One region of the Bacillus sp. TCT6 genome, then DNA from elsewhere that is predicted to be linked to it. Evidence: riboswitches for the same ligand, from Rfam matches in the RefSeq annotation. Region 1 holds a riboswitch; each other region holds the start of a gene.
The links. Region 1 has a riboswitch for cyclic di-GMP ahead of AC0ONG_RS22650 (WxL domain-containing protein). Riboswitches for the same ligand answer to the same signal wherever they lie in the genome.
Positions count from the first base shown of each region.

Region 2: it holds a riboswitch for cyclic di-GMP, as region 1 does, so the genes downstream of both, AC0ONG_RS04095 (SpaA isopeptide-forming pilin-related protein) here and AC0ONG_RS22650 (WxL domain-containing protein) in region 1, are expected to answer to the same signal.
Region 3: it holds a riboswitch for cyclic di-GMP, as region 1 does, so the genes downstream of both, AC0ONG_RS00710 (methyl-accepting chemotaxis protein) here and AC0ONG_RS22650 (WxL domain-containing protein) in region 1, are expected to answer to the same signal.

Region 1 covers NZ_JBVYHX010000001.1:4,421,890-4,434,268, forward strand. The annotation lists gene AC0ONG_RS22650 (WxL domain-containing protein) at 1-1,502, opposite strand, end outside; cyclic di-GMP riboswitch class I at 1,655-1,743, opposite strand; cyclic di-GMP riboswitch class I at 1,811-1,899, opposite strand; cyclic di-GMP riboswitch class I at 1,969-2,057, opposite strand; gene AC0ONG_RS22655 (ATP-binding protein) at 2,324-3,544, opposite strand; gene AC0ONG_RS22660 (ATP-binding protein) at 3,541-4,794, opposite strand; gene AC0ONG_RS22665 (catalase) at 4,976-7,006, shown strand; gene AC0ONG_RS22670 (alpha/beta fold hydrolase) at 7,022-7,831, shown strand; gene AC0ONG_RS22675 (LTA synthase family protein) at 8,045-10,111, opposite strand; gene AC0ONG_RS22680 (hypothetical protein) at 10,493-10,723, opposite strand; gene AC0ONG_RS22685 (DUF3986 family protein) at 10,734-11,030, opposite strand; gene AC0ONG_RS22690 (ABC transporter substrate-binding protein) at 11,151-12,158, shown strand; gene AC0ONG_RS22695 (ABC transporter ATP-binding protein) at 12,170-12,379, shown strand, end outside.
Region 2 covers NZ_JBVYHX010000001.1:815,987-828,365, reverse strand. The annotation lists gene AC0ONG_RS04120 (PH domain-containing protein) at 1-1,265, opposite strand, end outside; gene AC0ONG_RS04115 (PH domain-containing protein) at 1,258-1,734, opposite strand; gene AC0ONG_RS04110 (DMT family transporter) at 1,941-2,882, opposite strand; gene AC0ONG_RS04105 (SDR family NAD(P)-dependent oxidoreductase) at 2,972-3,718, opposite strand; gene AC0ONG_RS04100 (2OG-Fe dioxygenase family protein) at 3,715-4,452, opposite strand; gene AC0ONG_RS04095 (SpaA isopeptide-forming pilin-related protein) at 4,931-11,119, opposite strand; cyclic di-GMP riboswitch class I at 11,180-11,272, opposite strand; gene AC0ONG_RS04090 (TetR/AcrR family transcriptional regulator) at 11,445-11,981, opposite strand.
Region 3 covers NZ_JBVYHX010000001.1:161,162-169,158, forward strand. The annotation lists gene thiE (thiamine phosphate synthase) at 1-619, shown strand, start outside; gene AC0ONG_RS00705 (anaerobic C4-dicarboxylate transporter family protein) at 735-2,048, opposite strand; cyclic di-GMP riboswitch class I at 2,330-2,414, shown strand; gene AC0ONG_RS00710 (methyl-accepting chemotaxis protein) at 2,550-4,292, shown strand; gene AC0ONG_RS00715 (non-ribosomal peptide synthetase family protein) at 4,427-7,997, shown strand, end outside.

The sequences.
Region 1 (12,379 bases):
ATATCTCCTATTACACTTGGAGCTGGAATTTCAATTTGTGCAATCGCTAATTGGTCGTATGATACATTAACACCTGAAGCATTTAATCTAACTTCTAGCGGTAATTCTGTTAAATTATCAAATGTAATTGTCATATCTGCTTCTGGAGTAGCTACTGGGCCTGCTGTTCCAGAAAACTCTATTTTATTATTCCCTTTGTCTTGATACCTAATTGAACTCGTATCATACACGTATAAATTCGTTAAATGACTACCATCATTACGTAACGTTACATTTTTATAACTATTTATCCTTTTGAAATTCCACATTGCCGTTAATGGTACTTTTTTACTTGTTCCGTGTTCATAAAATTCAAAGGAAGCATTATAAGTTTGTCCTGACCTTCCGTTCCCATATAATTGTAAAAAGTTTTTTGCATCACCTTTAGTTATTGGTGTTTTAACATCTACAGATGAAGCTGTCATAGAGTGAATATTAATACGGACATCAATCCATTTCCCTTGATATTCACCAGCTTTTTTTACTAATACGTACTGTTCTCTATTTGAATTTCTAAATGTATATTGACTTTGACCAGTTCTGTCATTGCTACTACCCTTTACCTCATATGTTACTTGTGGGCTCCAAACAAATCTAAAAGCATATTTACCCGGGATAGAAGGCCCTTCACCTGTTCTATTATTTATTACCTTTACATTTGGATATCTAAGAATACTTGTAACAGGACTAGCAGCTAGTAGAGATTGGCTCTTTAATACCTTCTCAGCTTGAATAGCAGGTAATTCCTGATTATTTTCGTTTACCTTATTGCTCTCTTTTAATTCATTTTCCTTTGATACGAGTTCTTCATTAACCTTTTCTTTCTCTAAAGTATTCGTTTCTTTTGGAACTTCAGCATTAGTAGGCTTTATTTCTTGTTTTTTATTTTCTTCCGATACTTTTACTTTTTCATTTTTTTCTTTTTTCACAACTTCCTCTGAAGCCTTTGGATTTTCATCAGAAATAGCTACATTTAAAGCCTCTTTTTTCTCTACAACATGTAGAGAAGGAGATTCAATTTTCTTTTCATTCCCTTCAAACTTCACTATCGGTTCAAATTTGTACTCTCCAGCTTTTTTCATTTGAATGACTACATATACGTCACCGATAAAATTACTTTGTTCATTCTTTTCAATTTTTACAATGTGATCTTCTGTTACTGAAATGTTTTGAATCGCTTTATTATTTTCATTCATTTTTTTCGTTTCTTCTTCATTAAAGAGCTGCTCATTAGATAATTTCAGCTCGATATTAGCATCTTGTTTATTTGTATTTGTAATCTTTAATACTACATTTTCATCAACTTTTATTTCTTGTTTATCCATATGAACGATAAAACGTCCTTGCTCGTCATTTGTAACCGCATAAACTTTCGTTGCAGAGTAGTCTAGCACACCAACTTGTGTAAATAATATTCCTCCAGCGAGAAGTATACGCCCAAATTTCCCTATTTGATTTTGCAATGTACTTCCCTCCCTCGCTTTTTATGCACCGAATATTCCGAACATTAAATGTATTAATCGACTAAATTTACAATCATAATGTGTATTCTGAAAAAATAAAAAGCCTGGTTGCCTTTTCGATTTTCATATATCACAACATGTGTGAAAATCCAAACTGCAACCAGACTATCATAGTAATTTTCATTACCTTAGACTCTTAGCTTTGCGACCTATCCTTTCGAACAGTGTGCCTATTTATTTTTTTTGAGACAACAAAAAGTCCAGTTGCCTCTTCGATTTTCATACACACAACTATGTGTGAAAATCCAAACTGCAACCAGACTATCATAGTAATTTTTATTACCTTAGACTCTTAGCTTTGCGACCTATTCTTTCGAACAGTGTGCCCATTTATTTTTTTTTTAAGAAAACAAAAAGTCCAGTTGCCTCTTCGATTTTCATACATACAACTATGTGTGAAAATCCAAACTGCAACCAGACTGTCATAGTAATTTTCATTACTTTAGACTCTTAGCTTTGCGACCTATCCTTTCGAATAGTGTGCCAAATATAGGAATTTATTTATCGTGTTTTGAATATACCATTAAAACCCAAAAAAGAAAATAGTTTTTTCAGAAAAAAATAATTAATTTTTATAGTCTAAATTCCCCCCGGAAAATCCATAATGAAAACTTTCAAAAAACATTTTGATATTAAAAACACATCATACATTCTTTATAGATAAAGTGAAACTTTAATCAGCCCTCACCAATCGGGCTGCCCGGCAAATAGCGGGATAAAATAAAAAAACATCACTTCCAAATAAGTGATGTTTTTTGTAGTTAATGCAGTGGTAACATAACCTCAACCGTCGTTCCAACCCCAACTTCACTTTCAAAACTCATTTTACCGTTGTGATCTTTAATAATTTTTTCTGTAACTACTAAACCTAGACCAGTTCCTGTTTCTTTCGTTGTATAAAAGGCTTCGTTTAACTTTGGAATTTTATCTTTCGGAATGCCGCATCCCTCATCTTTCACTTGAACGATGATTCCTTCTTTTACAGTAACTTTAATCGTAATTGTTCCGCCAACTGACATTGCTTCAATTGCATTTTTAATTAAATTAAAAAAGACCTGTTTTAATCGTTTTTCATCACATGTAATTGATGGTAAGTCTTTACTGTAAATACCTTGTATGTGGACTCCTTGTTTTAAAGCAGGCTTTTCCATAACTCGAATAACATAAGAGATAATTTCTTGTATGTTATGAGTTTCTGATTCTAGTGATTTAGATTTCTCAAATCCACTAAGTTCTGTAGCAATTATATGAATCCGATCTACTTCTTGTTTCATAATATCACTATAAATTTTATCCTCTGGATGCTTGTCTGCTTGTTTATTCACAAGTTTTTTTAAGTTTGCTAAAGGTCTTCTAATCTTATAACCAATAACCGTTGCCATCTTTCCAACAGCTGCTAGTTTTTCTGTTTGTTTTATTTCTTTGTCCATCATCTCAAGCGTACGAACGTAAGACTGAACCCTCAAAAATATAATCCAACATATAATAGTAAATACACTATATAATGCCATTGGGATTAAAACGAGAGAAGATTGAATAATGATTCCTGTAAAAGCGTACTTCCCGACAAGTATCGCTGGAACTAACCAGAAATATCTTTTATTCACAAAGATTGGTGCAAACAAAATAAAAAATACTTCTACTATATTTCCACCGTCAAATTCCGCATCGCTACCATAATAAATCATAATGTTGTGGATACAATCTAATACATTATAGCCAATTAGAATAATATACTTTACCGCAAAAACATTCTTCCATTTCATAAAGTATATTCCAATGCAAAACAATACTACCATCAAAAAGTAAAGCCATAAACCTAAACCATCTTCAAACTTTCCTACGCCTTCTTGCTCTCCCGCGATCAAAGGTACGATAAATTCATAGGCAAGATCATACACAAAAAATATAATAAAAAATAAACTTAAAAATACTTTCAACGCCTTTATTTCTTCATTTTTAAATATATAGCCTTTATTCATATGGTAACTCCTAGCTTTTCTTCCACTTGAATTTCAGTATTTCCACACTTCCTTGGCAGAATAATGTCTATTCTCGTTCCAGTATTTCTTTCACTTGAAATATGTAACTCACCAAGGTGCTCGGCGACAATTCGATTCGCTACTGTAAGACCCAGACCAATTTTATCTTGTTTCGTTGTATAAAAGGCCTCTGTAACACGGGCTAAGTTTTCTTGCTTAATACCATGACCATTATCAATTAAGCTGATCATCACATACTCTTTCCCTTTATTTTCTAACCGTAAATGTAATATGCCACCTTGCTCCATTGCTTCTAAAGCATTTTTTATCGTATATAGAAAGACTCCTCTTATTCTTCGTTCATCACATTCAACTTCTATTGTTTGTTCTCCCACATTAGAAATAAGCTGCACATTTAATTCATTCATTTTTTCGCGAAGAGTTGTTGTTGCTTGTAATACAATTTTTCCCAGATCATGTTTCTTATAAATAGAAGGCTTGCATGTAGCAACTTCCATCAACTCACTTATCATATTATTCATATTTTCTATTTCAAAGATCATACGTTTATAAACAGGATCCTCTTCATGCTTCTCTCTTTGTAATTGCGTAAATCCTTTTAATGAAGCGAGTGGATTTTTAATTTCATGTCCAACCGTCGCTGCCATTTTTCCGATTACTGCTAATTTTTGTGATTCACTAGCAATCGCAATACTTTCCTTTACAGCTGAAAGATATTGTAAAAATCGGTTTAAAATGATATATGCAGCTATTAACATAAGTGTACACATAATAAGGAACATAAATGCTTTTATTTCCTCTAATACAAATAAATAAATTAAATATTTTCCTACAATAGAAGAAAGTAAGATTACATAAAATTTTTTATTTAAAAATATGGGTACAAAGAAAATGAGAATAATTTCTATTATATTTGTCGCATCAAACGCCGCCTTATTATAAAAAATATACGAAAATATATTAGCGATTTCTATCCCTATGTATGCAAATATCCATGCATATTTAACAAGGTTTGCCTTCTCTTTTTTCATTAAATATATATTCACGCACAGTATTGCTACTCCGCAAATAACTTGCCATACTATGTTGTATCCCTTATCCATTATTGATTTATTGTCTAATACAATTGCATAGAAAATTTGATATACAATAACAATAACATATAACACCCATAAAAGGATTTTTGCATTCCTTTCTTCTTCTTTATATGATAGAAAACTTTCTTTCACTTCAACACCCCTTCAAAATAATATCTCGAAGAATACCATTTATTATAATAAATGATTTTCATAGACAAACAAAGATAAATCGCAAATTTGAGGAAAATCATCCCAACGATGCAACATCTTCATGCTATATACAAGCATAAAAACCATAAACAATAATACGTATATTATGGGAGGTGTTTTTATGGACGGCAAAAAAAATAAAAAGATAGAACAACTCCAATCTTTCACGCGTGAAAATGAAGGAAAGGAGATGACAACAAATACAGGTGTTAAAATTTCAAATGATGAAAACTCTTTAACAGCTGGAGATCGTGGCCCTACCCTTCTAGAAGATTTCCTTATGCGAGAAAAACTTTCTCACTTTGACCGTGAACGAATTCCAGAACGAGTCGTTCACGCACGAGGATACGGAGCACATGGCATTTTTGAGTTATATGAATCTTTAGAAGAGCTAACAATGGCCCATTTTCTACAAGACCCTTCAAAAAAAACACCGCTTTTCATTCGTTTCTCTGAAGTAGCTGGATCAAAAGGAGCAAATGAAACGAATCGAGATGTAAGAGGATTCGCCGTTAAATTTTATACAGAAGAAGGAAATTTTGATTTAGTAGGAAACAATATTCCCATTTTCTTTATTCAAGATGGCATTAAATTCCCTGATCTTATTCACGCCCTTAAACCAGAGCCGCATAATGAAATTCCACAGGGACAAACAGCACATGATACTTTTTGGGACTTCATCGCCAATAATCAAGAATCAGCTGCAATGATGATGTGGATTATGTCCGATCGTACAATTCCAAGAAGCTTTCGAATGATGCAAGGATTTGGCGTTCATACATTTCGTTTCGTTAATAAAAATGGAAAGTCACGATTCGTGAAATTCCACTGGAAGCCAAAGCTCGGCGTTCATTCGTTAATTTGGGATGAAGCACAAAAACTAGGTGGTGCTGATCCAGATTACCATCGCCGTGATTTGTGGGAAAATATTAATGCTGGAAACTATCCTGAGTACGAACTTGGCATTCAAATTTTAGAAGAAGAGGACGAATTTAAATACGGCTTCGATATATTAGATGCAACGAAAATTTGGCCTGAAGAAGATTTTCCCGTTAAAATCATTGGGAAAATGACCTTAAATCGCAATGTAGATAATGTATTCGCTGAAACTGAACAAGTGGCACTACACCCTGGAAGTATCATTCGTGGTATTGACTTTACCAATGACCCTCTCTTACAAGGTAGACTCTTTTCTTATACAGACACACAATTAGCACGCGTTGGTACAAATTATCAAGAACTACCGATTAACCGTCCAATATGCCCATTTCATAACAATCAAAGAGATGGTGCATCTAAATATATAATCGACAAAGGAAACGTTGCCTACCATAACAATTCCTTAGCAAATAATTCTCCTTATACTGTACCTGGGACAAAGGGGGGGTTCGTTACATATCCTTCTACTGTATCTGGTCATAAAACAAGGGAAACTGCTGCTAGCTTCAAAGACCACTTCTCTCAAGCTCGTTTATTTTGGAATAGTATGAGTCACGTCGAAAAAATCCATATTATACAAGCTTTCTCCTTTGAATTAGGAAAAGTCAAAAGTAAATCTGTCCGCCAACAAGTCGTTGATATGATTGGACATATTAGTACAGAATTGGCTACTTTAGTTGCAGAAGCTCTCGGAGCAAAAGTCCCAAATGTGCAAGAATCCAACGTTACAAAATCATCTCCAGCACTCAGTATGGCAAATACGACCTTTAGTCCTAATACATTACGAGTAGGTGTCATTGTTGCAAATGGATATGATGGGCCAAGCGCACAATATATAATAAATCAGTTCAAACAAGTAGGTCTTCAACCAGTGATCGTTTCCGAACGATTAGGCATAGTGCAGGGGACGTCAAATGGACATTGGGAAGTAAATGATACTTTCTTAACAGGCTCACCACTCCTTTATGATGGATTACTTCTTATCGGCGGAAAGATGGATGATCATTTTCTTAACAAAGCAAGTTCCTTTGTCGTAGAATCATATAATCACTTTAAGCCGATTGGCTCCTTCCAAAACGGCTCTTCTATTATTCAATCTTTAAATATAGAAGGAAAGCCTGGTGTTTTAATAGAACAAGACCCTACGCGACTAGCAAATGAATTTATTAAAGCTATGACAAAACAACGCTTTTGGGATAGAGCATATTCATAAAATAGGGGGACATTTATGTTTGTTACTGTCGAGAAAGATGTGCATATTTTTGTGCAAGACGTTAATCCTGGTCCAGGTAGTAAGACTGTTTTCTTCGTTCACGGATGGCCTTTAAATCATCAAATGTATCAATATCAACTCAATGTTTTACCAGAGCATGGCTTTCGCTGTATCGCCATGGATATACGAGGGAATGGGCAATCTGATAAGCCATGGACTGGTTACACGTATGATCGATTAGCCGATGATATCGCAATTGTTCTAGAAGCACTCGAAGTAGAGAACGCTACATTAGTCGGTTTCTCAGTTGGTGGTGCTCTTTCTATTCGCTATATGTCTCGCTATAATGGGCGCCGCATTTCTAAGCTCGCATTAATTGACGCTGTCTCCCCCTCTTTCGTTAAAAATCAAGAGTCCCCTTACGGTGTACCGAAAGAACAAGCAGATGCTCTCATTAATCAAATGTATGCTAATTTACCAAAATTTTTAAATGATGTATCTTTATCCTTTTTCAATAGAAACTTAGGAGCTGCAACCCTTGAATGGTTTTCTTATCTCGGTATGCAGTCCGCTTCTTATGCCCTTATCAAAATTTTACAAGCAGCTGCAAATGAAGATGTAACGAAAGATTTAAATAAAATTAACGTCCCAACAAAAATCTTCCACGGCGTTCACGACCAACTAATTCCTTACAAAAGTGCTGAGCTTACGCAACAACGAATTAAAAATTCTCAGTTACATGCTCTTACAAATAGTGGCCATGGTTCACCAATCGATCAAGCGGATGAATTAAATAAAGAACTGATAAAATTTTTACATGCATAACAACTGCAATACAAGATTGAAAGTTAACATAATCGATTTTTTACAAAACATAAAATTCACACATTTCTCACAAATATACAAATAAAACGATTACATTTTCATATATACTAAATGTACAAGTAATACTCCCTAAACCCAGCTTGTCTGGTTACCCCGTTAAATACTATGAAAAAAGAACTTGTATCGTTATACAAGTTCTTTTTGTTTCTTTTATTAAAAGAGGATTTCTTTGCTATATTGATTTCCAACGAGTAAATCATATTGAAGCATTTTATATTGCTCTAACATTTCTTTTTGTTTCTTTGTTAAATCATTGATTACTTCCCCATTTTTATCAACTTTTAATTCATCTCTAAGCACTGGTATTTCCTTGTAAAGTCCCGATAAAAATTGATAAAATGAGGATTTATTTAACCCTGCATAATCAAAAATAAGATTAGAAAAATGAATTGGGCTTACTAAACCTAAATTATCATTTGGCATATCAAAGTTTGCATACATTAATAGCGGCGTTTGCGCCATTGCTAAACGTTCACTCGGTGTTTTTTCATTCGTTATATACCCATTTTCTTTATAAAAAGATTTATTTGTTCCTAATGATGGAAGGTGATCTCCAAAGAATACTAATAATGTAGGTCTATCTAAATTATCTAGTTGCTCTATTAAATATTGAAGAGCCTCATCTGAACGTCTTAACCCTTCTGTATACGTCTCTAATTCTCCCTTTGATTCTTCATTTTCTAGCCCGCTAATTTCTATTAGATTTTCACCAAATCGGCCCTCTGTAAATGGAAAATGATTTTGCATCGTAACTGCATGAATAAATGTAGGTTGTTTTTGTTTCTCTAACTCAGCAATTATCTCTTCACTCATCGCTAAATCACTAATATAATCTCCATCAATATCCACATTTTCCATCGTGTCCTCTGCATTAAACTTATCAAATCCTAACACCTTATATACATCATCACGTTTAAAGAATGTGCGTCCAAATGAATGAATTGCACTTGTGTAATAGCCTTCTTTTTTCAAAGCCGTCGGGATTGATGGAATTTCTTTCTTATTTGTAATAACCTGCTGATATGGTATAGAACCTGGCTTTAACAAACTCATTGAATAACTCGTTAATGCCTCAAATTCAACGTTCGCCGTATTTCCCCCAAATGTAGGAGAAATAGTTTGTCCACCAGGAAAGTTTTCTATATAATGATGTAAATTTGGTACAGGATCTTCACTAAAAGAAAGGTTGGTTACTTTCGTCGGATCCCAAAACGATTCACTCATTACAAAAATAATATTCGGTTTCTCTTTTTTCTTTTCGTTCCCTATATTTCCACTATATTGTTTTTTTATATCGTTTGCTATTTGAAGCATATTTTCTTTAGAATAATTTTTTGGTTTTTCCATAACTGTTGTATCTAAATTGCTAATAAACCCCAGTACAAAACCATTTGAAGCATAGTTCTCATTTTGATTCCACAAAACAAAATCTACACCTGATTTTTTAAATACTTTATTCATAAATGTATTCGCAAAATTACCGTACGCATATAGAACAAAAATAGATCCTACTACTAATAAGGCTCTTATTCCTAGATGAATCTTTACATTTTGAATATACCTTCTCATATATATCCCTGCTACAATACAAGCTACGATACTTACAATAATGATTAAAATATAACTCCAGCTAAAATAGTCCATCACCATCGGTATAACAGATTGCATATGCGTAATTTGTGTGAAATCAGAAGGATATAACGGATCCCCTCTGAAAATAAGCTTCAAATAATTCACAATACCTAAAATGACTAACGTACAGCTAGATAAAACCATACTTAGAAAAACCTTACCTATTAAATTATATACAAGAATATATATTGCATAAATTACTACAAAACTTAATATAAACTGCATATTATAAATGTAAATCCAATTCATTGTCTCTATGAAACTCATATTAACTTGCATTACAATATAAAATAATGCTACTGCATGAGCTAGCAAAAATAATATAAAATGCACTCGCAGGGATACCCTAGGTATAGACATCTCTTTTTTATTGAAATGCGTAATATAAAATGTTATGCCCCATATGAAAATCATCATAACACTTAAAACAAGCTTTTGATTTAAATGATCTTTCATCATGTCTAAATTAAAAACCTTTAAAATCATAAACAGCATAGTTATTACTAATAAAGTCACCATACTACTTATAATGCTAGAAATTAATATACTTCTTTTCGGAAGATGAAAAAGTGTAGAACCATACTTCAATTCATTCCCTCTTTTCTATGTATTAATTTCACCCCGCATCAAAAAAACTATTTGTATTAAAATAACATATATCCTATATTTCGTCTGCAAACTTGCTTCTACTATAAATATATTTCCTTAATACTTCCTTAATCAATAGTTAAATTGTGGCATACAAATTACTCATTCTTGAAAAGCTTAATTTCAGCATTCCACTTTATGATATAATAACTATTTTTTAGAAATCCTTAATGCTATCCAAGATTTCACATGAAAATACGAAAGAATTAATAAAAAGGCGTTGCACGTTTTTAACAACTATTAATATAACGAAAAGAACCTGCCACAAGACAGGTTCTTTTCGTTATTTTATGATAAAAGAGAAAATGATTAGCATGTGTATTATATAAAAGGAAGCAGCCATATTTTCCATACGATACATACGAGTACTATAACTACAAAATCAAAAAAATCTAATCTCGGACCTTTTTTCATATTCATATGTAGCCACATATGAAACCATTTTATTTTCGTATATTTATGAATGTTTTTCTTGGCAAATCGGTAAATAAGCATTTGCATGATAAAAAATCCGGCCACAAAAATAAATAATAAGATGAGAAATCCAATCACAAAATTCCTCCTATTTTTGTAGCGTTTTTTCTACTATCCGATTTTTCAAAACCCACTCTTCAAACTGGGCACTTCCAAATTCCCAACTAAGATCGCGAGCATGTACAGAAAAAACGTAATGACCAGCATATTCGTCCATAAACCTCCCTAACTCTACATCGTCTTTCTGAATACCGTATACTCCAAAATTAAAATACACATCCCATACGTCTTCATTCTTCCTCTTATAAGCAATCGATCCCATGTCACATTCTGTCCCAAAATAATCAAGATGTAAATGTACGCTATCATCGTATTCGTACTCCATTTTATCACCCCTTATATTTGTACTTCTTTACCATCCAAAAAATTCCTGCTATCTACACTCACATATAGGCACTTACCTACATATCATGCTTGTAGAGTGACTTCTAGGAGGTGTTATATAGTGAAAAAATTAATCGCGATTTTTTGCATCATGTTACTAGCTGTTTTTACTTTTGCTGCTTGTAGTAATAAAAAAGAAGGTACGAAAGAACAAACTCAAAACATTCGTGTCGGCGAAGTTACCCATTCTCTCTTCTACGCCCCGTTATATGTCGGGATTGAAAAAGGATTTTTTAAAGATGAAGGACTAGATATTGACCTACAAACAACAGCCGGTGGCGATAAAACGATGACCGCCCTATTATCTGGCGGAATTGATATTGCTCTCGTCGGTTCTGAAACGTCTATTTACGTTCATCAACAAGGAGCGAAAGACCCTATCATTAACTTTGCACAGCTTACACAAACAGATGGGACATTTTTAGTTTCACGTAAAAAACTAGACTCTTTTAATTGGAATGACGTAAAAGGTGTTACATTTTTAGGACAGCGTAAAGGCGGCATGCCGCAAATGGTTGGGGAATACGTTTTAAAGAAAAATGGCATTGATCCTCATAAAGATACAAACTTAATTCAAAATATCGAGTTTGCTAATATTGCAAATGCCTTCGCATCTGGTACTGGAGAGTTTGTGCAGCTCTTTGAACCGACTGCAAGTATACTTGAGAAAGAAGGTAAAGGTTATATCGTCGCTTCATTCGGAAATGAATCTGGTACTGTTCCTTATACAACGTTCATGGCAAAAGAAAGTTTCTTAAAGAAAGATAAAGCTGCTGCTGAAAAGTTCACACGTGCGCTCTATAAAGCACAGCAATGGGTTGATACACATAGCCCAGAAGAGATTGCTGATGCTGTTTCTCCGCTATTTAAAGACACTTCAAAAGACATAACAATACAAGTAATTGAACGGTATAAAAAACAGCATTCTTATGCGACAAATCCACTACTAGATGCGGAAGAATGGAAACAGCTCCAAACTATTATGAAAGACGCTGGCGAATTACAAAAAGAAGTTCCACATGAAGCGCTCGTCAATACAAAAATTGCCGAAAGCGTTATTAAGAAATAGAGGCGAAGTGTATGAGTTTTTTACAAATACGTAACGTTTCTCACTGCTTTTTTGCAAAAGAGAATGCCAAACTTATTCTCGAAGATATGAGCTTACAAGTGGAAGAAGGCGAATTTATTTCTATACTCGGTCCAAGTGGTTGTGGTAAAACAACACTCCTCTCAATCATTGCTGGGCTACTTGATCCAATTGACGGTATCGTCTTTTTAGATGGTGAACCG
Region 2 (12,379 bases), 3.6 Mb from region 1:
CCTACTGCTTGAACATGTCTTCTTCGCATTATTCCTGTATATTTCGAAAAATTACGATATACAACCGTTAGTTGATTTTCTCTTAATTCATAACCACCACTTTTATATCTAGCATACGCAAGTAACAAAAACACGATAAATAACGGTAAAATAACAAACAACGCAATATATCGTTTTAAATATATACTCACGCTGGCAATTAGAACTGTGAGTATGATACTTATTAACCAGCCCATAATGAAATAACGACGCAACGCTGTTTTTGGTAAGTGAACGATCTCCGCTTCGATTTCATAAGGTAACTCTAAATATGTGAGCAGGTGCTGTACATCTTTTTTCTTCATAAATGGATGCAACATTACTTCGTTACTTGCTGCTCCAATACTTTGAATTGCTTCCACTTCAACAGCACAATAGCCAAACGGCTGGCGAAGCATACCTTCTTTTACAGTAATCGCTTGAATGCGGTGCAATTTTAAGACAAACTCTTTCTTTTCAAATAATCCTTGAACGATACGAATCTCTTCCCCTTTTCGCCCAATTTTAAAGTTTGCATATTTCAACACATATCCAGCCGTGGAAATAATCCATGAAATTGCCATTAAAATTAATGCAATTACAATTAGTTTATAAACACCGTTTCCCATCACATACGCTTCTACTTTACTTGTGAATCCTTCAGGAAGAACAAAATCAAACTTTGTGTAAAGAAGTACTAGTCCAGAGAACACTAGTCCGAACCGACCAGATGTAATCGCTGCGGCTAAAACCTCTTTCGCTGTTAACTGATAAACCGTCTTGCTTTCTTCCTCTTCTATTTCTTCTTTTACAGTAGTTTCTTTCTTATGTAATACAGAGATTAAATGTTTTGCCTCGTCTTCTTTAATACCAGCCAACATCACTTCTGGTTCATTACCACCACCGGCTACTTCTATATTTAACTTCATGAGTCCGAGCATTTGATAAATGAAGTTAGAAGACGTACTAATATTTTGTACACGCTCTTTATTTAAATAGCTTTCCTTCTTTACAAAAACACCGTGCTTTACATGTAACATATTATTCTCAATCCAGTACACTTTAAAATACCATTTAATTGCTGAAAAAATAGCCATGATGAATAAAACAACCAGAAGGAAAAGATAAAATAAATACCAAGGTTCCACTTGTTCATCAGGTTTAAATAAAACAAGAATAATAAGTGGCAACAAACTCGCAACCCTAATACCTAACAATATCGTGATCGGATGTTGCCTCTTATACATCCTCATCACTCACTTTCGCAAGTTCTCCAATTTGTCTTTTCAGCTGTTCTGCTTCTTCTTTCGTTAAACCTGGGATACTATGAGAAGTTGCGGCTGTTGAAATGTGTAATTCTGCTAAATTATACTTTCTCATAATCGGCCCTTGCTCAATCGTTACGTGCTGCACACGGATCATCGGAATAAGTACGCGTTCTACAACAAACATTCCCTTTTGAATCTCAATCTCTTCTTCATTTAATCTGTAACTATAATAGCGCTGACGTAAATTTGGAAACACAAAATAATCAAGTGGAATAAATGTAATGGCTCCTGTTACTAATAGTCCAAACAACCACCCCCACCAGTTAAAGTTAATCATGAAAAAGAAATATGCAATTACGACTGTTAGTATAACTGCCGCCCCAATTAAAGCGTGAATCCTCCACACTTTCAGCATATTAGAATGAATCTCCCTTTCTAACGGCTGCATCTCATCACTCCAATTCTATGAATTTATTACTTATATATTATCAAAAAATAAGGTTTTATATACATTTTTGTAAATTTATAGTCAAATAAATATAAGTGAATCAAAAGCATGTTAAAAAACATATATTATAAATATGAATTATATTAGACCAAATAAACCCTGCATGATTCATGCAAGGTTTATCGTTTTATACACAATATATTTCATCATTGTTGAGATATACTAGCATCGCTTTCAATTCGATTTTCTTTTTGACTCAGTTTTTTATCTTTAGATTTTTTTAATGTTAAAGTCATGCCAATAAAAATAAAAAGAATTCCTGTTATTTGCATTAAAGTTGGACGGAATCCAGTAAGTACAGTATCTAATAATATTGCCACTGCCGGATCTAAAAAAACTAATATTGAGATTGTTTTTGTAGATAAATGGCGTAAACTATCAAAAAACAGATAATACACTATCCCAGTGTGAATAAAACCAGTAGCTATAATATATGTCCAATTACTTTGAGTGAGGCCACTAAAAGCATCTAAATCTATAAATGGTATTAAAAGAAATATCCCCAAGAATGTTTGTAAAAATGTCATTGCATACGCACTCATTTTGTTAATCCCTTTACCAAATAAAGTTGTAAATGCATAAAAGAGAGCTGCAAGAAATCCCCATATCATACCTGAAGACATTAATGAGCCTACAGAGAAGCTTCCATCGATACCAGCAATTAATAAAGCTCCCACAAAACACACAATTATTGAAATGATAGATATTAATGTTAATTTTTCTTTAAAGACGATACTTCCAATTAACAGTACAATTACTGGTGCAAGATGATAAACTGAGATAGCAATTGTAACTGACATATTTTCAAAGGCTTTAAATAAGAAAACCCAATTAAATACTAAGAAAAAGCCACATATTAAAACTTGAATAACTTCTTTTCGTTCCCATTTATCTTGTTTATATTGCCCTGTAAGCAACCAGCATACACTTAAAAATATTGTCGCAAAAATACACCTTACAAACACTAATTCAAACGAAGGCAAGTTTGTTTGAACAGAAAAAAATCCAACTGATCCAAAGATAACCATTGACGCTATCATCTTTAAGGCCGGCACCGTTTTCTCTTGCTTAAAACTTTTTTGAAGCAAATTAATCCCCCTCCAATAAAAAAATCTGTTTATAGTGAGAAAAACACCAGCCTAAAAAAGGACAGGTGCTTTTCCTCAAAAACACTCAACTACAAGTTTTTCCCAGCAGTCCAACCACCATCAATTACAAAATTAGAACCAGTAATAAAGCGGGCCTGATCAGAAATCAAGTACTCAATACATGAAACAATATCCTGCGGCAACCCCCAAGTATCTAAAGATTGATTACTTTTTATCATAGACATCAAGGCTTTATTACTAAAGTATTCTTCTGTAAGTTCAGTTCTAATAACACCAGGAGAAATGCTATTTACTCTTATATTTTGCTTCCCAAATTCCATAGCCATCTGTTTAGTCAATCCGATTAAGGCATGCTTTGATGCCACATAAGCAGCTCGCTCTGGTTCAGCCATTAATCCAGAAACCGATGCTATATTCACAATACAACCTTTTATTTTCGATTCACACCATCGCTTCGCTACTTCCCTAGAAAGTATAAATGGGGCTACTAAATTTACATCAATTACTTTTTTAAACATATCATCGGATAAATTTAAAACAGGTGTTATCTCTCGAATACCAGCAGCATTTATTAATATATCAGGAGAAAGCTTTTCTAAATCTAATTGAGTAAAAAGATTATGAATCGCTTCACTATTACTTAAATCAATTTGCACTACTTTCAAAGGCATATCTGTTTTCATATAATCTATTAAGTTATTATTATTAATATCAAGAGCTATTACATGAAAGGATTTTTCTAAAAAGTATTTTATACAAGCATGACCTATACCACTATTGGCTCCAGAAATCATAATTATTTTATTCTCTCTCATTTTGTCTCCTTATAAGAAAATGTTACTAATAAAATATCACGAAAAGCTTCAGTACTACATTCTGTTCCAAGTGGAGTTACGGCATGGAAAACCTTTTGTCCAAATACTAAAGTTTCTAAAGGCTCCTTCAAACTTATAAACTGATTAATTTCCCTTGGAGAATTAGCTATTAAATTATCTCCGCCAATAGCTGTATTACTTAAATTCATAAGGTGTAAAAACACTACTGGTTCATCATCTTTATGTAACCAAATAGGTGAACTAAAAGATGGTCTTTCTTTAGTAGCTTTATATCTTACTTGATGTAAACCTATAATTAAATCTTTACTTGTATCTATTATATTTGTTTTAAATGCAAATTCAGTATCGAAACGCACGATATTTTGAATTAAAGGATTATATAAAAAACTATCATTTATGCTATGGAACTGTCTAACTTTACCGCCATCATCATAGTTATATTCTTTAGATTGGAAGTAATCATTACTATTATCTAAAATATAATCTGGTGAATCAACATACTTTATATACCTTGAATAAGATCTAGCACGGCATTCACCGTACGCATCATCTTCCAAATTATAATAATCTAACTGTGCTTGTGTTAATAAACGATGATTCTCTTCCTCTTGTAAAAAGATTTCATTTGAGATTTCAAGGAATCCCTTAGATTCAAATTCATGTACCTTTTCTTCTATGCTAAAGCCACTCATTTTACTAAGAACAAACGTCATTATAAAAACCTCCACACTATTGTATTTTTCTTTCTCACCCTATGTTAGAAATGCAATAAGTAACCGAGATTATTGCTTAATAAAATTAAAAATTATGATATTCAATTAATACACCAAATGAAATATATGTAATCCATTAAAACTATTTCTTAAGCAATATTATATATCCTCTTGGTTATTTTTTCTAATTATCTGAAGATTTTTCAACATTAGTCTTAATATTCAAAATTAAAGAAATGTATTTTTCAGAAAGAGAAAACTGCGAGTATTGCAATTATTTATGTATATAACTTTTTTTAAAATTATATTTTAAATATAACTAGTTTTTTATAATTTTTTTGATATAATTACATACGGGAAACGGGAAGAATTTTGTCTTCCCAAGTGTTTTTATTTGCATCTAGTTCTTTTGCTAGATGCCTTTTTTTATGTTAAAAAAGGTATCCTCAAATACTTTGAGGATACCTTTTCACTTTTATTATCTCTGCTGTTTTCTACCTAATACGAGTAATCCAAAACTCATCATTACAAGAAGTGCTCCCATATATGGTTCCACAGGCATTTTCTGCCCTGTCTTTGGTAATTCTTTTTCCGGTTTTTCTGGACCCGGTGTTCCAGGCTTTTCTGGACCTGGTGTTCCAGGTTTTTCTGGATTCGGTGTTCCAGGTTTCTCTGGATCTGGTGTTCCAGGTTTTTCTGGATTCGGTGTTCCAGGTTTCTCTGGATCTGGTGTTCCAGGCTTTTCTGGATCTGGTGTTTCTGGAACTGGTGGTGCTAAATGATTCAATTTGTTTAATACTTCTAATTGAACTGCATTTATCATTCCATTTGTAATTTCAAATGGAATTGGATTAGTTAATTTTTCATATCCTTTTGGTGCTTCTACTTCTACTAGTGTGTAGTTACCTACAGATAGATCTGCGATTTTTGCCTTTCCATCTTTATCTGTTGTTACTTTCACTACTACTTTGCCCGCTTCATCATGAACTTCAAACACAGCTCCTGATAAGACTTCCTTGCTTTCAGCAGCCATTTTTGTAATCTCCACTGAACCTTTGTCTAACTGTTCATTCTCTACTTTCAATGATAAGACTTTCGTCATACCTTTTTTAATTTCGAATGATACTGGTTCCGTTAACTTCTTATAACCTGGTAAGCTCTTCGTCTCTACTAATTTGTATTTTCCTACTGATAGATCTGAAACGTTTGCTTTTCCTTCTTTATCTGTCGTTATTTCAGTTACTATTTTGCCTTGCTCATCTTGTACTTCGAAGACTACGCCTTCTAATGCTTTTTGGCTATCTTTATCTACTTTTGTTACTTCTACATTTCCCTTGTCTAACATTTCATTTTCTACTGTTAAAGCAAGAGATTTTGTCATACCTTTTTCAATTTGGAAAGTAATCGGATCTACTAATTGTTTATATCCTTTTGGTGCTTTTACTTCTACTAACTTGTATGTGCCAACTGATAAATTAGTGACTTGTGCTTGTCCTTTTTTATCTGTCGTTATTTTAGCGACTACTTGTCCTGCTGCATCTTGAATCTCAAAGACTGCATCAGCTAAAGCATCTTTATTTTCTTTATCTACTTTTGTAATTTCTACATTTCCTACATCCACTAATTCATTTTCTACAGTCAATTGTAATGCTGTAACTCTACCTTTTTCAATTTCGAATGAAACTGGCTTTTCTAGTGGTTTGTATCCTACCGGTGTTTCTACTTCTACTAACTCATACTTTCCAATAGATAAATCTGAAACTGTTGCTGTTCCTTCTTTATCTGTCGTTACTTTCGCAACTACTTTTCCTTTTGAGTCACGTACTTCAAATACAACATTTTCTAATGGTGCTTTACTGTCTTTATCTATTTTTGTGATTTCTACATTCCCCGTATCTACCATTTCATTTTCTACAGTGAACGTTAAAGATTTTGTCATACCTTTTGTAATTTCAAATGGTACAGGCTTTTCTAATTTTTTGTAGCCTGGTAAACTATCTACTTCTACTAGCTTGTACTTTCCTACTGATAAATCTGAAACTGTTGCTTTTCCAGCTTTATCTGTCGTTACTTTCGTTACTACCTTGCCTTTGTCGTCTTGAACTTCAAAGACTACCCCTGCTAACGGTGCCTTATTATCTTTATCTATTTTTGTAATTTCTACATTTCCCGTATCTACCATTTCATTTTCTATTTTTAATGATAGAACTTCTGTCATTCCTTTTTTGATTTCAAACGATACTGGTTCTGTTAATTTTTTGTAACCTGGTAAGCTTTCTTTCTCTACTAATTTGTACTTTCCTACAGATAAGTCTGAGATTTTTGCTTTACCATTTTTATCTGTTTTTACTTCCGTTACTACTTTGCCTTTTTCATCTTGCACTTCGAAGACTACATCTTCTAATACTTTTTTACTATCTTTATCTACTTTTGTAATTTCTACTGAACCTTTATCTACTAGTTCATTCTCTACTTTTAATGATAAGACTTCTGTCATACCCTTTTTAATTTCGAATGATACTGGCTCTGTTAGCTTTTTGTAGCCTGGTAAGCTTTCTACTTCTACTAGTTTGTAATTTCCTACAGATAGATCTGAAATTTTCGCTTTTCCTTCTTTATCTGTTGTTACTTTCGTTACTACTTTGCCTTTTTCATCTTGCACTTCGAATGTTACGCCTTCTAATAACGCGCCACTTTCTTTGTCTACTTTTGTAATCTCTACTGAACCTTTATCTAACAGTTCGTTCTCTACTTTCAATGATAAAACTTTCGTCATACCTTTTTTGATTTCGAATAATACTGGTTCTGTTAATTTTTTGTAACCTGGTAAGCTTTCTACCTCTACTAGCTTATATTTCCCTACTGATAAATCGGAAACGTTTGCTTGTCCTTCTTTATCTGTCGTTACTTCTGTTACTATTTTGCCTTTGTCGTCTTGAACTTCGAAGACTACGCCTTCTAATAATTTTTGACTATCTTTATCTACTTTTGTAATTTCTACATTTCCCTTGTCTAACATTTCGTTTTCTACTGTTAAAGCAAGAGATTTTGTCATGCCTTTTTCAATTTGGAAAATAATCGAATCTACTAATTGTTTATATCCTTTTGGTGCTTTTACTTCTACTAACTTGTATGTGCCGACTGATAAATTAGTAACTTGTGCTTGTCCTTTTTTATCTGTCGTTATTTTAGCGACTACTTGTCCTGCTTCATCTTGAATTTCAAAGACTGCATCAGCTAAAACATCTTTATTTTCTTTATCTACTTTTGTAATTTCTACATTTCCTGTATCTACTAATTCATTTTCTACTGTTAGCTTTAATGCTGTTACTCTACCCTTTTCAATGTCGAATGAAATTGGCTTTTCTAGTGGTTTGTATCCTGCCGGTGTTTCTACTTCCACCAACTCATACTTCCCAATAGGTAAATCTGAAACGTTTGCTTTTCCTTCTTTATCCGTCGTTACTTTCGTAACTACTTTTCCTTTTGAATCACGTACTTCAAATACAACATTTTCTAATGGAGCTTTACTATCTTTATCTATTTTTGTTATCTCTACATTCCCTGTATCCACCATTTCATTTTCTACTTTTAATGATAGAACCTCGGTCATGCCTTTTTTGATTTCAAATGATACTGGTTTTTCTAGCTTTTTATAACCAGGTAAACTTTCTACCTCTACTAATTCATACTTTCCTACAGGTAAATCTGAAACATTTGCTTTTCCATCTTTATCTGTCGTTACTTTTGTAACTTCATTACCCTTTTCATCTTGGACGATGAATGTTACTCCCGCTAACGGTGCTTTATTATCTTTATCTATCTTTGTTATCTCTACATTTCCCGTATCTACCATTTCATTTTCTATTTTTAATGATAGAACTTCAGTCATGCCTTTTTTGATTTCAAATAATACTGGATCTGTTAGTTTCTTATAGCCTGGTAAACTTTCTTTCTCTACTAATTTGTACTTTCCTACTGATAGATCTGCGATTTTTGCTTTACCATCTTTATCTGTTTTTACTTCCTTTACTACTGTTCCAGCTTCATCTTGCACTTCAAAGACTACGCCTTTTAATGCTTTTTTGTTGTCTTTATCTACTTTTGTAATTTCTACTGAACCTTTATCTAACTGTTCATTTTCTACTTTCAATGATAGGACTGTTGTCATACCTTTTGTAATTTCGAATGATACTGGTTCTGTTAGCTTTTTGTAGCCAGGTAAACTTTTCGTCTCTACTAATTTGTACTTTCCTACTGATAAATCTGAGATTTTTGCTTTACCATCTTTATCTGTTTTTACTTCTGTTACTACTTTTCCTTGCTCATCTTGCACTTCGAAGACTACGCCTTCTAATACTTTTTGACTATCTTTATCTATTTTTGTAATTTCTACTGAGCCTTTGTCTAACTGCTCATTTTCTACTTTTATTGATAAAGCTTTTGTCATACCTTTTGTAATTTCAAATAGTACTGGTTCTACTAGATTTTTGTAACCTGGTAAGCTTTTCGTCTCTACTAATTTGTACTTTCCTACTGATAGATCTGAAACGTTTGCTTTTCCATCTTTATCTGTTACTACTTTTCTTACTACGCCATCTTTCTCATCTTGGACTTCAAATTCGACACCGGCTAATACTGCCCCGTTTTCTTTGTCCACTTTTGTAATTTCTATATTCCCTTTGTCTACCATTGCATTTTCCACTTGTATTGGGAATATGCCGTCCCCTGTTACATTTACTTCGAACTCTGTTTCTTTTAATTGGTAGCCTTCAGGTGCTTTTGTTTCTTTTAAAATATATTTTCCTGGTGCTAACGGTTTAGAGATTGCCTTACCATCTTTATCTGTAACAATATGTTCGACTACTACACCGTCTTTTACTATATCAAACTCTGCATTTGCTAATGGTTTTTCACCATTTTCCGAATCAATTTTCTTTACTTCAATTTGACCCTTTTGCATAGTATTTTTAATTTCAATTGTTTTTATTTCTCCAGCTTGAAGTGTAACCTCTACTGGGCTTGTTAATTTTTGATATCCTTCTGGTGCTACTGTTTCATAAACTTTATACGTCCCAGGAGCTAAAGTTTGAGGTACTGAAAAACCTTTTTCGTCCGTTTTCAGTTTTACAACAACTTCATTTGCACTATTTCGAACTTCAAATTCGGCACCTTTTAACCCTTTATTCGGATTCTCAGAATCTGTTTTATGAATCAATACTGTACCATCTTTTGGAGCTTCAGGCGGCGTAATAGTTACTTCTTTTGATGTTAATGTTTTATCATCAAAATGCAATTCCGCTTTATTAGGAATCTTCTTATCTACGTAAGAAGATAAGTCTGCATTATTTTTTATTTTCGCCTTGATACTGAGATTGATTATCTGGTCTTCATATGACTTATAGTCAAAACTCTCACCAAACGTAAATGTTACTTCACTTCTTTGTTTATCTATATTTAACGTTCCTTTAGAAGTAATATCTTGGCCATTTTGATCATACACTTTTGCCTCTAATACTTCTAAAACATCTTCTAAATCATCACTAATTACCATAGATGTGTATTTAGGAGGATCGTTCGGTATATGTGTACCAACTTGGTATTGAATAACTTGATCCATTTGTGTTAACTGCTCATTCTCTACAAGCTTGCCATTCTCATCAACTATATTTTTTTCAATGCTAGGTGGATTATTGTCACCTGAACCGGATCCTCCTCCACCACTTACAAATACTTGTCCTACTTTTTCTTCAGTTTTAATATTTTTACCTTCTAATTTCACAGTATTTTTATGAGGCTTTGCAGCAGGATTTGTAACCTTTGTTTTATATCTTAAAATATAACCTTTTGAACTGTCTGGAAACTCAATTGTAAATCCAGTCTTCGTTGCATTTATTTTAATGTTAGATAAATCTGCTGGCTTAATATTTGTTGGTGCATAACCATCTTCAAATACAGCCTCTTCTAATACTACGCTGTCTGTAATTAACTCATGCCCAGGTCCTAATGTATCTGTTAATTTAAGATCTTGCATTTCTGTTCCAGTTGCATTTACGTATACAAGCCAATCAGCAATTGAAGGATCTTCTTGATTATAAGAACCCCATTTCAATAAATTTTCCGTATTGGGCTGTGGCTTCGGTCTCTCTGTCGTATTATTTACACTTACTTCTTTATTGACGATTTGACCATCAACGTTAAATTCTAATGGAATTTCTTTAACACCATCATATGCTTCTAGACCAAAGTAGAATTCTACGAATAAAGAGCCTTTAATGTTATTCTTTCCTTCTACGTAATCACCCATAGTACACGTTAATAGACCCTTTTTCATCTCACATGTACCAACTGTTTTTCCTTCAGCATCTTTTAAAGGAAAACTCATATTCATAAGGTCTTTTCGAAACTCTTTTGGCATATCAATTGTGAATTGATCTCCACTTTTTATTTTTTCTTTAGCTGACCACTTCACTTCTACTTTCATACCATCTGAGGCTTGATACGGTTCAGATGTCGTGCCATCAGTACGGGAAATATTAATTTCGTCCACTGGACTTTTCATCACAGCAGCTTGAATAACTGGAGCCCACACATTCAGCACTGAAAATAATACTAGAAAAACTAATGAAACCATTGAAATATGCCTTTTAGTACTTTTCATTTGCATAGTTCCCTCCTATTTTTTTATATTTATATAACAAAAAAAGACCGTCCGGTTGCATCAAAAATGTGCAACCAGACGATCTTAGTAACCAATATGTATTACCGTAGACTCTAAGCTTTGCGGCCTATCCTTTCGAATAGTGTGCTAAAAATATCTTTTATTCTTTTTTTGTTTCATTTTCCTCTTAAACCAAATATTACTATACCGTCTGGACGGTTATAATTCAATACTCTATAAAATTGTTCTATTTTTCTAATAAAAAAAACAATTCACCACTACATTAAATAAGTAATGGTGAATTGTTTTCGCATTATATAGTTCGTATATTCTATTTATACGAATTATCAATAAGAGCTTGAATCACTTTTTCTCTTAACTCGGGGCTTAGTCTGCCAACCCCTAAATATTCCGAATACCATAATCCATCTGCTGCTAATCTAATAATTGTTGCACAAACTGAATCTATCTCATCGTTTTCTATATTCTTTTGCAGTTGCTGAAATGATTGTTGTAATGGCTCAAGTAATTCAGGTTTTAACATGAATGCTGCCATCATACTACTAGACAACTCTTCTGTTCTTCTCTCATTACTTAATCTTTCCTCTACAAAAGAGCGAACCCATCTCCCTTTCCTCTCTGAGTCTTCCGCTACTTTATTGTAAATAGCGCCCTCATAATCCTCTATCCCTCTGACTATCATACCTTCTATTAAAGCTTCTTTATTTGCAAAGTGATACAATAATCCACCTTTACTTACACCCGCCTCTTTTGCCACTGCTTCTAAGGTTAATTTAGCAACCCCTTTACATTGCACAATTTGAGAAGCGGCCGCCAAAATCTTTTGCCGCGTTATGCTGATACTCATTCCTTTTTAAAACCCCATTTCTACTAAATTTATATAAATACGAATCTTATTTTTAATATTGTTGATTACTACTAAGTATTTTCTTTATACAACAAAAGCTTCATTACCTTTGAATTTTTAGTTACTTATTCTATTAAAAATTTCCATATCATTCAATATGATAACATTAAATACACAAAGTCGACTATACATCTATACTTTTGTATTCATTCCTAATATATCCATCAATAAAATTTACCGATGTAGTCCTTCTTATTACTTTATAAGACGGCAGTAATTCTTTCAGCATTAAATAAAAAATGTTATTACTCCCATCGAATCGAGTAATAACATTTTACTTAACAAATTCGCGGCCAACTAGCATCCTTCACATCTTCACTAGTCGGTTTTCTAACTGA
Region 3 (7,997 bases), 4.3 Mb from region 1:
AGTGTATTTTATTATGGGAAGTAATAACTGCACGAGGGATCCTTTAGCTGTATTGAAAGAAGCGTTAGATGGTGGAGTGACACTTTTTCAGTTTCGCGAGAAGGGGGAAGGTTCTTTAATCGGAGGAGATAGAGTGCGCTTTGCAAAAGAATTGCAGACGCTTTGTAAGGAATATAGTGTTCCTTTCATTGTAAATGATGATGTAGAATTAGCCATTGAATTAGATGCAGATGGTGTTCATGTAGGACAAAATGATGAAGGGATTACATCTGTTCGTGAAAAAATGGGAGATAAAATTATCGGCGTATCTGCTCATACAATTGAAGAAGCACGCTTTGCAATCGAAAATGGAGCAGATTATTTAGGTGTTGGACCTATTTTCCCAACGAGTACGAAAAAAGATACGAAAGCGGTTCAAGGAACGAAAGGATTAGCTTATTTTAGAGAACAAGGAATTACAGTGCCAATCGTTGGTATTGGTGGGATTACAATTGAAAATACAGCGGCAGTTATAGAAGCGGGTGCGGACGGTGTTTCAGTTATTTCAGCAATTAGTTTAGCTGAATCTGCGTATGAAAGTACGAGAAAATTAGCTGAAGAAGTAAAGAGAAGTTTGTAGAAAAGGACATGTAGTATTTTAAGTGCTACATCGAGAAGTAGACTGCCCAAAAAATTTAAACAAACCCTTATTAAAAAAGCACAAACCTTTTTAAATAAGGGTTTGTGCTTTTTCTTTAAAACATAATAGAAATTAAAAGCATTCCAATTCCGATAGAAGTAAATGTTGCAATTAAGCCTGGAATCATAAAGCTATGATTTAATACGTATTTACCGATACCTGTTGTACCAGTACGGTCAAAGTTAATGGCAGCAACGATTGTCCCGTAGTTTGGAATGAAGAAATATCCGTTTACTGCAGGGAACATCGCAATCAGTAGTGCTGGTGGAATACCAAGGGATAGTCCAAGTGGCATTAAGGCACGTACTGTTGCTGCTTGGCTGTACAGTAAAATAGATAGAATGAATAGTGCGATGGCAAATAGCCAAGGTGCACTTGTTACTAAATGCTGAATAGATCCTTGAATCATATTTAAGTTTCCATTAAAGAAAGTATCTCCCATCCAAGCGATACCGAAAATAGCAACAACTGCTGTTGCTCCTGCTTTAAAGACGTTACCAGACACAATGCTTTCTACATTTGGTTTACAGAAAATAATAATAAGAGCCGCGATAGTTAACATAACCATCTCAATTGTGTTCGGCATGGAAAGACGGGCTAACTTCCCATCAACTATCCATCCTGGACGAAGTGCTTCAAATGAACCAAGAAGTACAACAAGGAAGGTTCCTACAAGGAAAAGGATAACTGATAATTTGGCGCCCTTTACACCTACAAATTCTTTTTTCTCTTCAAGCTTAGGAATCATTCCTTCTTTTAATCGTTTTAAGTATTCAGGGTCTTCATTTAATTCTTTTCCCATCTTACTAGCAACGAATGCTGCTAACATACAAGCAATGAAAGTAGAAGGAATACTCACTTTTAAAATATCTAATAAAGTGATTTTATAGTCAGCTAACATTGCTAAAAGAGCAACTGTGGCAGCTGAAATTGGGCTAGCTGTAATTGCTTGTTGAGAAGCGATTACGGCAATCGACATTGGGCGTTCCGGTCTAACCCCTGATTCACGAGAGACTTCTGCAATAACAGGAAGTACAGAATAGGCAACGTGACCAGTACCTGCACATAGTGTGAATAAATAAGTAACAATTGGAGCAAAAAAAGTAATACGCTTTGGATTTTTTCGTAATGCTTTTTCAGCTAGGTGAACAAGATAGTCCATTCCTCCAGCAGCTTGCAAAGCACCAGCGGCTGTAATTACTGCCAAAATCATAAGCATTACATCGATAGGAGGCGCGGTCGGTTGTAAGTGGAAGACAAAAACGAGTATTGCCATACCAACTCCACCCATTACTCCTAAACCAACTCCGCCTAGGCGTGCACCAATAAAAATACAGAGTAACAAGGTAAGAAATTGTAGCCAAAACATGATAAACTACCTCCGAAATTCATTAGTTAAGATATATTCGAATAGTTTAATTTGAATGAAAATTAAATAAATACCCGAAGAAATCCTTGTTATTTATACATTTTTTATTATATAACACAAAAAAAGTAACATTCACGTACTTTTTGAAATTATTTCGAAAAAGCAATTCGTTAAAAATTTGTATTTATATCTCTAAATAAGTAGACATTTTGATTTATATGTTGTAACCTTTGATAGAGAATATATGATTCTCATAGAACTCCCATATCGTTCAACTCGTTCAGCGAGAAAGGCAAACTGATGGAAACATGAGGACGCAAAACTACAGGAGCTAAGGTCGAAAGGCTATGCTAGCCAGTTACCGGACGGATAGGGTTGGTCTTGGCCAATGCTTTTACATTGGCTTTTTTTTATTCTCGAACATATTGAGAAACATCTTTAAACAAAATATTCATATATTTTGTTTTTTTTGTTTAGAATCATTAAGGAAGGTGGATATTAATGAAAAAATATTGGCATAAGTTATCGTTCCTTCAAAAGAACGTCTTATTAACCGTATTAGTTATTTTGACACTTGTTGGAAGTATGGGCGCGTTAAGTTTCAACATGTTTCAAAATAGTATGATGTCTTTATTTGAAAGACAGTCTATTGAAACAGGAGAAATAGTGTTGAAAAAATTGGATGTAGAATTAGTTAGAGACATGGCGAAAGATCCTACAGCCGAAAAAGTGAAAAAAGAAAAGTTAACAGAGAAATTAGATGAAGTGTCAAAAGAATTGAAAAGTGTTGGACAAACGTATGTTACAGGAGCAAAGCCGAATGAAAAGCGAGAATTACAACTCGTTGGTTTGACTACAGAGTTAACAAATGCATTCCCTATAAAGCCGGGAGATTATTATGAACAACCCGCTCATTGGATGAAGGCGTACGATAAGGTCATTGATACGAAAAAGGCCCAAATGACAGAAGTATATGAAGATGAAATAGGTTCGTGGGTGACAATATTAGAACCAATTACAGATGGAGAAAACAATATTGTTGCAATTATTGCGGCTGACTTAGATGCTTCCATTGTTCCTATTACAAAAGAGAAGTTTATGATACAGGGCTTACTCTTTATCATTATTTCATTAGCAATTGCGACTATTACTCAATTCTTTATCGTGCGTCACTCGCTAGCTCCATTAAAAGATTTACGAGAAGGATTACGTAAAATTGGTGAAGGTGATTTAAGTATTAAATTAAAAGAAAGACCAGATGATATTGGAATTATTAATGTTTATTTCAATAACACGATTGAAAAATTTAAAGGGATTATAGATAAAGTAAGGCAAACTGCTGAGCAAGTTTCTTCTTCTTCACAAGAATTGTCGGCGAGTACAGAGGAAAACAGTATGGCAGTTCAAGAGATTGCAAGTTCTATTGAAGGTTTAAGAGTAGGGGCACAGTCTCAAAAAACTTCAGTACAACAATGTTTAGGAATTGTACATGGAATGGAAGATAAGGTAGAAGAGATAACTGGGGCTGCAAAACAAGTTGCGGTTGCTTCTGAAGGTATGGAGCAACATTCAATTGAAGGTAATGAAGTGATTGGACAAATTATTAATCAAATGAGTTTAATCCAAAATGCAGTACAGGATTTATCTTCCATCATTTATTCGTTAGAAACAAGGTCAAAAGAAATTAGTGATATCGTAACTGTAATTACAGGTATTTCAAATCAAACAAATTTATTAGCTTTAAATGCTTCTATTGAGGCTTCACGTGCTGGAGCAGCTGGAAGAGGGTTTGCAGTTGTTGCTGATGAAGTACGAAAATTAGCAGAACAAACTGAAGCGTCTGCAAAAGATATAGCGAAATTAATTGGTGAAACACAAGCTGAGACAGAAGATGCTGTAGTTTCAATGCAAAAAGGTTCAAAAGAAGTAGAAACTGGAATTTCACTTGTTCAAAGTAGTGGAGATTTCTTTGAAAAAATTTCAAAATCAGCGCAATCTGTTACAGATCAAGTAAAAGCTGTCTCTGGTAATTCGAGTGACATTTTACAAAATAGCCAGAATATTGTTCAAGTCGTAAATGAATTATCACATATTGCAAATACTTATGCCAACAGCAGTAGTAATGTTGAAGAAAGCATGAAAGAGCAAGAAATATCAGTACAAGATATTGCAGAATTAGCGACTTCTTTAAGTTGGCTTTCTCAGGAATTACAAGAGCTAATTGGTGAGTTTAAAAGTGAATAAGAAGAAAGATCAATTCTAATCGAAGGGGGATCCCCCTTTGATTATGAATTGAACTAATTTGCCCGTTAATAAGGGATGAAAAAGGTGTGAATTTTCACACCTTTATTATATTTGAGAGAGGAATTTACATAAATATGAAATTAGCAATTTCTTATAATGAGATGGTAAAAGAATTTTTAGGAAAAGTAGAAGGAAGTATTAAAATACCTAAAGATGTTCAAGGAACAGAATTTGGGGTAAAAAGAAAAACTGAACTATTTCCAAATTTGACTCACATTGTAGATTTAATAGGAGCGACTGCAACGTGGTTATATCATATTTCTAAAGAAAAACATATTGTCGTGCTTTATCATGTAAGAGGAAGTTTATTTCCGATTACTATTGAAATTTCTAATTTTCTCTCCTATGAAAGTTTGAATTTACAGATTGAAGAGCAACTGGAACAAATTAAAGAAATGAATGAGGAAGAAATAGAAGAGTTTCAAAACGGTAATACATTATATGAAATGTCACCTATTATTATTGGTGAAACATATTATGAGCTACAAGACACGAATACATTACAATTTGTATTCAGTAAAAATATGCAAAGCGTAGAAATAATATTTAATAGTGTTAATTGGAAAGAGACAACGATTACTCGTTATGCACAACAAATACAAGGTGTTTTAATCAATACATTACAAAATAATAATAATTATATAAATGATTTTAATGTTATTACAGAGGCCGAGATGGCACTTTATAGTCAAGTGAATGATACGACAGCAGTATATCCTGAGAAAAGTATCGTCGATATGTTCTATAATACTGTTACTCAATTTCCAAATCGTATAGCTTTATCTTCAAGGGAAGGTACTTTAACTTATGAGGAGCTAAATAAAAAAAGTAATCAAATAGCTCATATGTTAATTAAAAACGGCGTCCAATTAGGAGACTATGTTGGAATATTTATGAAACGTAGCATAGACACAGTAGTAAGTATGGTAGCTATATTAAAAGCTGGTGCAGCGTATGTTCCGATTGATCCAGATTATCCGGAAAGTAGAATACAGTACATTATTCAAGATAGCCAAGCGAAAGTTATATTGATGAAAGAGACGCCTATAACATGTGATGGGGTTCAAACAGTTTCAATGTATGATAGTGAAACTTGTGAAGATATAGATGTAAAGTTGTCTATTCATTGTGATGATGTAGCTTATATGATTTATACATCTGGTTCAACAGGGAATCCAAAGGGAACGATGTTAGCACATAGAGGCGTTGTTAATCTGTACATTTGGATGCAAAAGCAATATGAATTGACAGAAGAGGATGTATTTGCCCAATTTCCTTCCTTTAGTTTCGATGCTTCTGTATGGGAGTCATTTGCTTCTTTATTCTGTGGAGGAAACTTGTATGTATTATTAGAGGAAGAGCGATTGTCTGTAGAAGCATTTGCACATGCAATCTATAAAGTGAAAGCAACTTCGATCTTGGCATTAGCAACAATTTTTGTTCGACAAGTAGCAACTTATTTAGCAGAAGAAGATATATATAAGCTAGCTTCCCTAAAAAGAATTGCGATTGGCGGTGAAATGTTGCCTGTAGAGGTTATTAAATTGTGGAGAGAAAGAATAGGTACAAATGTTGAAATTCATAATGTATACGGACCGACAGAATGTACAGTAGTGACGACAACTTATAAAATACCTAGTCAGTTAAATGAGGATATTGCGAGTATTCCCATTGGTAAACCATGTTCTAATTATCAAGTTATGATTTTGGATGAGAATATGAATCTTTGTCCAATTGGTGTACCTGGTGAATTATATATAGATTCAGTAGGATTAGCAAAAGGGTATTTTAATAAACCTAATAAAACAATTGAAGCTTTTATTCCGAACCCTTTTAATCCTATAGTTAGTATATATAAAACAGGTGATATTGTTAAGTTGCTAGAGGATGGAAATATAGAGTTTTTACATCGGAAAGATGATCAAGTAAAAATTAGAGGACATCGTATTGAACTAGGAGAAATCCAAAGTAAAATTTCTCAAAATCATAATATAAAAGAAAATGCTGTTTTTGCTAAGAAGAGTAAGGAAGGTAGCCAATATTTAATCGCGTTCTATACAACTTTAAATAAAAAAGAAATACCAGAATTAGTTTATCAGTTACAAGAGCAATTACCAGATTATATGGTGCCATCTAAACTAATTTATATTAATGAATTACCACTTACACCTAATAAAAAGATTGATGTTAAGAAGTTAGCTCAGTTAGAAGAAAAGTATGAACCGGTTCGTCTACAAGAATATGTTGCACCTTCTAATAAAGCAGAAAAACAAATAGCGAACGCTTGGGCGGAAGTATTAGGAATTTCAAAAGTTGGAGTGCATGATGATTTCTTTACAATTGGTGGACATTCATTGAAAGTATTACGAGTCTTAACATTGTTAAAAGAAGATTTCTCACATTTAACAATTCAAGATTTCTTTAAAGAAAGAACGATATATGGATTAGCTCGAATTGAGCGAGAAGTAAAAGTAGAGAAAGAAGAAGTATTTCGTGAATATAAAGTGATTCACGAACCGGATACTATTACGTATGCAAACGTTTTGGAAGAAACCCAGATTTCAAATGTCTTTTTAACAGGAGCTACTGGTTATTTAGGATCACACATATTATATGAATTGCTGAGAGATACATCTGCTACTATTTATTGTTTAGTAAGACCAACCAAAGATGTGCAGCAAAGAATTATAGATACATTAACAGCTTACTTTAATGATATATGTGAAGAATGGTTACAGCGTATACAGGCCGTAGCTGGTGATCTGGGAGAAGAGTATCTTGGGATGAGCGAAGAAGAATTTATGTTCATCAGTTCTAAGATGGATACGATAATTCATTGCGGTGCAGATGTAAGACATTTTGGAGATGTAAAACAATTTGAAAATATAAATGTCCAAGGAACTAGCCGTATGCTAGCATTAGTGGAAAAAGATGCTACATTCCATTTTATTTCTACGATTGGTATCCCGTTAGAATTAGCGGTAGATCAATGGGATACATACATGAAAACTGGTGATTTTAATTACAGTGTAGACTTAGAGAATGTATATTCAAATAGTAAACTACAAGCGGAAAACATTGTTCGTGAAGCAATGAAAAATGGTTTGCGTGGAAATATTTATCGTGCAGGTAATTTAGCATGTCATTCAGAAACAGGTTCGTTCCAACAAAATATTGAAGGAAACGCATTTTATCGTCTTATTAAAACAATGCTATTAATTGGAAAAGCACCAAATGTGAAGTGGAAAGTTGATTTCACACCAATTGATTTTGCTAGTAAATCAATTGTAACGTATGTACAAGATTCACAAATAGATGGAGAAACATTGCACATCTGTCATCCACATCAAATTGAGTTTGAACAATTTATACAGCTAATTGGAGAGTGTGGATACAATCTTGAACTGGTTACACTTTCAGAATATGAAAATGCCGGACTTGAATTAGCAAAGGGAAATGAAGTAATAGCAGAGTTAATTGCTTCTCAAGTTGCAGGAGATGGAGCGCAGCAATCTGAAATTGTAATGGGTACGCGTAGAACGAATGAATGGATTAAGAAAAAAGAATTGAAAGTACCAGCAATTAATAAAGAATTTATACAGCAGTTATTAGCTCATGGTGAAAAAGTTGGTTATTTTCCAAAAA